DNA from 3 places in the Vibrio sp. Vb0937 genome. Region 2 is predicted to be linked to each of the others. Evidence: predicted binding sites of a transcription regulator. Region 2 holds the regulator's gene; each other region holds the start of a gene.
What was found. The regulator CRP, encoded in region 2, controls carbon source genes, mostly activating them, when cyclic AMP is high. The targets are predictions, from matches to a motif close to TGTGANNNNNNTCACA.

Region 1: udp (uridine phosphorylase) is a predicted target of CRP. The motif match lies at 1,269-1,284, and genes of this name have one in related genera.
Region 3: cdd (cytidine deaminase) is a predicted target of CRP. The motif match lies at 1,338-1,353, and genes of this name have one in related genera.

What each region holds. Positions count from the first base shown of each region.
Region 1 covers NZ_JAWOTK010000003.1:19,794-22,074, forward strand. The annotation lists gene R7P67_RS06990 (zinc/cadmium/mercury/lead-transporting ATPase) at 1-1,065, shown strand, start outside; gene udp (uridine phosphorylase) at 1,380-2,138, shown strand.
Region 2 covers NZ_JAWOTK010000026.1:30,622-32,902, forward strand. The annotation lists gene R7P67_RS19860 (DUF1338 domain-containing protein) at 1-364, shown strand, start outside; gene crp (cAMP-activated global transcriptional regulator CRP) at 501-1,133, opposite strand; gene R7P67_RS19870 (phosphoribulokinase) at 1,374-2,243, opposite strand.
Region 3 covers NZ_JAWOTK010000006.1:171,127-173,407, reverse strand. The annotation lists gene purT (formate-dependent phosphoribosylglycinamide formyltransferase) at 1-202, opposite strand, end outside; gene cdd (cytidine deaminase) at 346-1,233, opposite strand; gene R7P67_RS11650 (LrgB family protein) at 1,665-2,281, opposite strand, start outside.

The DNA of each region.
Region 1 (2,281 bases), on a different contig from region 2:
GCCCTTCTGTTGATTGCTTGTCCATGTGCATTAGTAATTTCAACGCCGGCGGCGATCACTTCTGGCTTGGCGGCAGCTGCTAAGCGGGGCGCATTGATCAAAGGTGGTGCGGCGCTTGAGTTGCTTGGCAAGGTTGAGTCTGTCGCATTTGATAAAACTGGGACACTGACGCAAGGTAAACCAGAAGTGACTGACGTCTTTGCTTTTGATATGGATGAAGACAAGTTACTTAGCCTAACTGCGTCAATCGAGGTTGGTTCAAGTCATCCTCTAGCGGTTTCTTTAGTTACCAAAGTGCAAGAGCAGGGGCTTACTATTCCTGAAGCGTTGGATAAAACCGCGCAAGTAGGCTCTGGTGTCACTGGTTACGTCGATGGAAAAATGGTCCAAGTGGTCACGCCTTCAAAGGCAGACTTTCCACTTTCTCAGGAAGCCAAAGAGCAAGTGGTTACGTTGGAACAACAAGGTAAAACGGTTGTCATTGTTCGTTACGATGACGAGGTCATTGGCGTGATCGCATGGCAAGATACATTGCGCTCAGATGCCCAGCAAGCCATCGCAATGTTGAAGGAACTTGGGGTCACGTCGGTGATGCTAACGGGTGACAACCCGAGAAGTGCAGAAGCAATGGCAAATAGAATAGGCTTGGATTATAAAGCGAGTTTGTTACCTGCAGACAAGGTGCATTACGTCGAGAAACTATCACAACAACATACCGTTGCGATGGTGGGAGACGGTATCAATGATGCTCCAGCCATGAAAGCTTCGAGCATTGGTATTGCGATGGGAGGCGGTACGGATGTTGCGCTCGAGACTGCTGATGCGGCGTTAACACACAACCGGTTGATTGAGCTACCTGCCATGATAGAACTGTCGCGTGCGACGCTAAGTAACATTCGTCAGAATGTCGCGTTAGCGCTAGGTTTGAAAGGTGTATTCTTAGTGACAAGTTTACTTGGGGTTACTGGGTTGTGGGTTGCAGTATTAGCTGACAGTGGTGCAACAGCACTGGTGACATTGAATGCGTTGAGATTACTTCGTTTTGAGTCCAAACAGATCAAATAACTGACCTAACCAATGATCCCACTCATTAATAGCCCGAGGCATTCGTGTATCGGGCTTTTTTTAACCGTATTCACCTGATGCGATCAGACGTTTTTCTCGTCCTTGAAATCACGCATTGCTATGCAACAAAATGATTTAACGCTCCTTAAAGTGTGATCAATACCAGTTTTGTTTGAAATTTCATTTTCATTACATTTTGTCATTGTGATTGTGATCACTCTATGTTGGTGAAAGGTTCGCTACAGTGCATCTGTACCCAATAACTGATTAATGAGCTTATTGTTCATAAAATAAGCCACAATAAGGAGCGACTTATGTCTCAAGCTGTATTCCATTTAGGTGTTACTGAAGCTGATCTTAATGGTGCGACTCTAGCGATCATTCCTGGTGACCCAGCGCGTGTTCAAAAAATCGCAGAACAAATGGAAAATCCAGTATTTCTAGCAAGCCATCGTGAATACACGCTATACCGTGCAGAGCTAGACGGTAAACCTGTTGTGGTTTGTTCTACAGGTATTGGTGGTCCTTCTACCTCTATCGCAGTAGAGGAATTGGCACAGCTTGGTGTTCGTACTTTCCTACGTGTTGGTACAACGGGTGCAATTCAACCGCATGTAAACGTGGGTGACATGATCGTAACGACGGGGTCAGTTCGTCTTGACGGTGCGAGCCTACACTTTGCTCCTATGGAATTCCCAGCAGTTGCTGACTTTGAAGTAGCAACCGCAATGAAAGCAGCGGTAGAAGAGTCTGGCGCTACAGTTCACATGGGTGTGACTGCATCAAGCGACACGTTCTACCCTGGTCAAGAACGTTACGATACGTTCTCTGGTCGTGTTGTTAAGCGTTTCCAAGGCTCTATGCAAGAATGGCAAGACATGGGCGTACTTAACTTCGAGATGGAGTCTGCAACACTGCTAACAATGTGTGCGAGCTCTGGTTTAAAAGCGGGTTGTGTGGCAGGTGTTATCATCAACCGTACACAAAAAGAGATTCCAGATCATTCAACTCTGAAAGAAACGGAAGCGCGTTCAATTAAAGTGGTTGTAGAAGCAGCGCGTAAAATGCTTTAAGCCCCTATAGTTGGCATTTAAACAAACAGAAAAAACCAGAGGCTAACCTCTGGTTTTTTTCTAGTTATAGAAATGCGTACAGCTAAAATTTAGGTATAAAAAAAGCAGCATTAATGCTGCTTTTTATCGTTGTGAATTTTAGC
Region 2 (2,281 bases):
GTTGGCTAAAGAAAGTGAGTACGCATCTTGGCTTGCGGCGCATGGTTACGGAGCAAACCACTTCACGGTGAGCGTTAACCAGCTCAATGAATATGAAGAAGTGAAGCAGGTAAACGATCATCTGCGTACCGCTGGGTTTACCATTAATGAAAATGGTGGTGAAGTGAAGGGCACTCCTGAGGTGTTGCTAGAGCAGTCATCGACCATGGCAGATAAAGTAGCGGTTCGTTTTAGCGAAGGCACTGAAATTATCCCTGGCGGTTTTTATGAATTTGCTAAGCGCTATCCGATGGAAAATGGTGATTTGTACCCAGGTTTCGTGGCCGCTTCAGCTGACAAAATCTTTGAAAGTACGAATGGCTAAGTTTTAGGGTTAACCTGTTAAGCTTACTCATTAGTGTTCGCTGCACCCTATCTCATTTGGTCATGAGTAAATAAAAAGCCACCAATGTTGCCATTGGTGGCTTTTATAATTTTGTTCGTGTCACTCTAGTTCGAGATTAACGAGTACCGTAAACCACGATGGTTTTACCGTGAGCAGAGATTAGGTTCTGCTCTTCTAGCATCTTCAAGATACGACCTACTGTCTCACGAGAACAGCCAACAATTTGACCGATTTCTTGACGAGTGATCTTGATTTGCATGCCGTCTGGGTGAGTCATTGCGTCTGGTTGTTTTGCAAGGTTCAGAAGCGTCTGAGCGATACGACCAGTTACGTCTAGGAACGCCAGGTCACCCACTTTTTGGCTAGTTACTTGAAGACGACGAGCCATCTGCGCAGAAAGACGCATTAGGATGTCTGGGTTTACTTGGATAAGCTGACGGAACTTCTTGAAAGAAATTTCAGCAACTTCACAAGGAGATTTAGCACGAACCCAAGCTGTGCGCTCTTGGTCTTCCTCGAATAGACCAAGTTCACCAATAAAGTCTCCTTGGTTTAGGTAAGAAAGGATCATCTCCTTACCTTCTTCGTCTTTGATAAGAACCGCAACAGAACCTTTAACGATGTAGTACAAAGTTTCTGCCTTTTCGCCCGCGTGAATTAGCGTGCTCTTTGAAGGGTACTTATGAATATGACAGTGTGAAAGAAACCACTCTAATGTTGGGTCGGTTTGAGGTTTACCTAGAACCATAATATCTCACTTCCTCTGCAGGGTACGCTTGCGCTATCCATATTTTAGCTAAGCCTGAATTAGGCCTACTAGAATAAGAGCACTTTTTATATGCTGCAAGCTCTCTTGTGTTTCGGTAAGAAATAGTATCCTTTTTCGAAAACGATTTCTTGATTTTAATCGTGCCATGATTGAGATTTTGTAAGCAAAACTGTGCACATGATCACGGTATGAAAAGTAAACATCTTCGCTGGCAGGTTTTTAGCCAATTTTCCCTGTTTCGATGAGCTGTTGTAGGATAGGCCGAACTATGAGCTCCATTGCAAAGCTCATCTTACCGCCGGGTACGACAATCGTGTTGTGGCGTGACATGAATGAGCCATCAATCATGGCCAGCAGATATGGGAAGTCGACATTCTTGATACCGCGTAGGCGAATCACCACAAAACTCTCATCCAAACTAGGGATGCCTTTTGCATTAAGTGGGTTGGAAGTATCAACGGTCGGTACGCGCTGGAAGTTGATGTGAGTACGAGAAAACTGCGGAGTGATATAGTTGAGGTAATCGTCCATGGATCGCACGATTGAGTCCATTACCGCTTCACGCGAATGGCCGCGATCGCGAGTGTCACGTACGAATTTTTGGATCCACTCTAAGTTCACAATCGGCACCATGCCAATTAAGAAATCCACATGTTGAGCAACATTAACATCGCCATCGACCACGCCACCATGTAACCCTTCATAAAACAGAACGTCGCTGTTTTCGGGTAAGTCTTGCCACGGTGTAAACGTGCCTGGCATTTGATTGTAGGGAACCGCTTCGTCAAACGTGTGCAGATAACGGCGCACGCTGCCAGTGCCGTCATGCCCGAACTTACGGAAAAACTCTTCTAATCCCGGGAAGTCATTAGCTTGTGGGCCAAAGTAGCTAATGTGTCGACCTTGCTCGCGGGCTTTGCGGATTTCGATGTCCATTTCTGGGCGAGTAAAGCGATGGAAGCTATCGCCTTCAACCCATGCGGGTTTAACGTTCATCATATTGAACATTTTACGGAAGGCTTCAGATGTAGTGGTCGTGCCGGCACCGGACGAACCAGTAACCGCAATAATTGGGTGTTTAGCTGACATGACAAACCTTGTCGAAAATTACTTACCTGTAATGTGCA
Region 3 (2,281 bases), on a different contig from region 2:
CTTCTTCTAAGGCGTTCCCATCTAACATGTCGATAACATAACTACGGTGAGCGACTTGCATCGCTGGAGCATTGGCATAGCGATCACAAGCAATCACTTCTAAACCAAGTCTCTGGCATTCAATGGCGACTTCTTTACCGAGTTCGCCAGAGCCTAAAAGTAATACACGGGTAGCATTTGCGCTAGTTGCAGTGCCAAACATAGTGTTCCCTTACAAAATAGAGTGATGAGACAGAAATTGCAGGAGATCATACTGAAGTTTTATGACAAAGCAAACGTTTGCTTTTGGTTTTTAGGTAATAAAAAAGCTCTACATGTTGTAGAGCTTTTTGTTGAATTTGTCGTTTATACGTTGACAAAACTAAGCGGAATATCTGGATTCAACGCTTCCAACGTTGATTGCGTATCGGCTAAATGACTGATCTTACCTTCTGAGTTCTCTACCAATGCAGCGGCTTTGATGCTGTCAAAGGTTTCACCCGCAAGTAAAACTTGGATTAGCGCAACTTGTAGCGGTGGCAAGCTAGGATTAAACGCTGCATTTTCTGCATAAGCGCCTTGGAATACACGACCGCTAGTCATCTCTAATGCTAAACCACTCAAGTTGTTGGTGTATGGAGAGTGGCTCATGTTCATCGCTTCAACTGCAGTTTGGATGAGTGCGTCTTCATCATCACATGAGAATTGGTGTTTAACTTCTGCCATTAAGCCGGACTCGATACCGAGATCATTTGGTCCAAAGGCTTCAGGCAGGTATTCATGAAGTGACTTTTCTTCGCGTTCTGGGAGCTGGATTTTAAGCTCGTTTGCGGTAGATAACTCATTCATGAACTGGCGGCAGTGACCACATGGGCTGAAGTTGATAGTGATATCCTTAACACCACGTTCGCCTTTCATCCAAGCATGGCTAATCGCAGACTGCTCTGCGTGAACCGTTTGACCCAACTGTACACCAAAGAATTCCATGTTGGCACCGAAGTAAAGGCGACCTGAAAGACCACGAACGATAGCGCCGACATAAAAGTCAGAAAGGGGAGCATAGGAGTACGCTGCGGCAAAAGGAAGTAGCGCAACACGAAGCTCTTTGTCTGATAGACCGGTAGCTGAAAGCAACTGCTCAAATTGTTGAACTGAAAGCGTAGCATCAAAATCATCAGCTTGGATGATAGGAGCAAGTTGTTTGGAAAGTGCTTCTGGAGCGCCTGCTAGCGCCTGTTCAATGCGACTTTTCATGTTGAATCCTTGTTATTGCATGGACAGTTATTCTATGTGAAAGATAGAAATGTTCCGTGCGTTAGATCACGATAAATAATGCAATTGATAATTCTGTTACATAATTAGAGTGAGCTCACACATGTATTCGATTGCACAGGTGTGAAGCGTTATCTCCGTCTCACAATTAACCATATCAGTATATATTCATATGACCAAGGAGCAGGAGTATGTTACTAACGCGACTTTTACCGCTACGCTACTTTATACCTACGTAATCTAGAGCGAGTGGTAGCACCTAGAATGCTCATGCTATGAATGTATATCTCAGTCAAGTCCCTTCACGATATTACTGGGTGAGTTTGATAGATAAGATAGGGTTTTGAAAAGGGATAAGTAAGAAACGGAAAGGCTACGGCCTGCCGGAAGGAGGGCAGACCGAGAGCGCTTAACTATTGATATAGCCAGACCGCCAAAGCAAAAAAACTTGGAGCCAAAATAGAAGTTATGATCCCACATAAAACCAATGCGAGTGATGAGAACGCGGCATCTATGGGCTGTTTCTCTGCACAAGTAGCGGTGCCTAAGGCATGAGAGACTGTACCCATTGTCAGACCACGTGCAATCGGGTGTTTAATTCCAATTAAGTTGTAAATTGGGTATGCCAAAATCGCGCCCAATAAACCAACAATCAGAACCAAGATCGCCGCAACGGCAGCTTCACCACCGAGGTGACTCGAAATTTCCATTGCTATTGGCGTAGTGACGGATTTACCCACTAGACTTGCGATTAAACTGATATCTGCTTTGAAAGCGACTGCGATCAAGGTGGTTGTCATCATCGACATCACACTGCCTACTGTGCAAGCAAAAGTGATGATTCGCCAGTTTGCTTTAATCTGTGGTAGTTGTTCATATAGCGGGTAAGCCAGAGCAACTACGGCTGGTTGAAGTAAAAAACTGATCCCTTCGTTATCCGCATAATACGTTTCAAACGGTACATTTAAGTAAGTAAGCAAAGGAATGAGCACTGCAATACTGATCAGCAAAGGATTTGCTAGAGGATTAT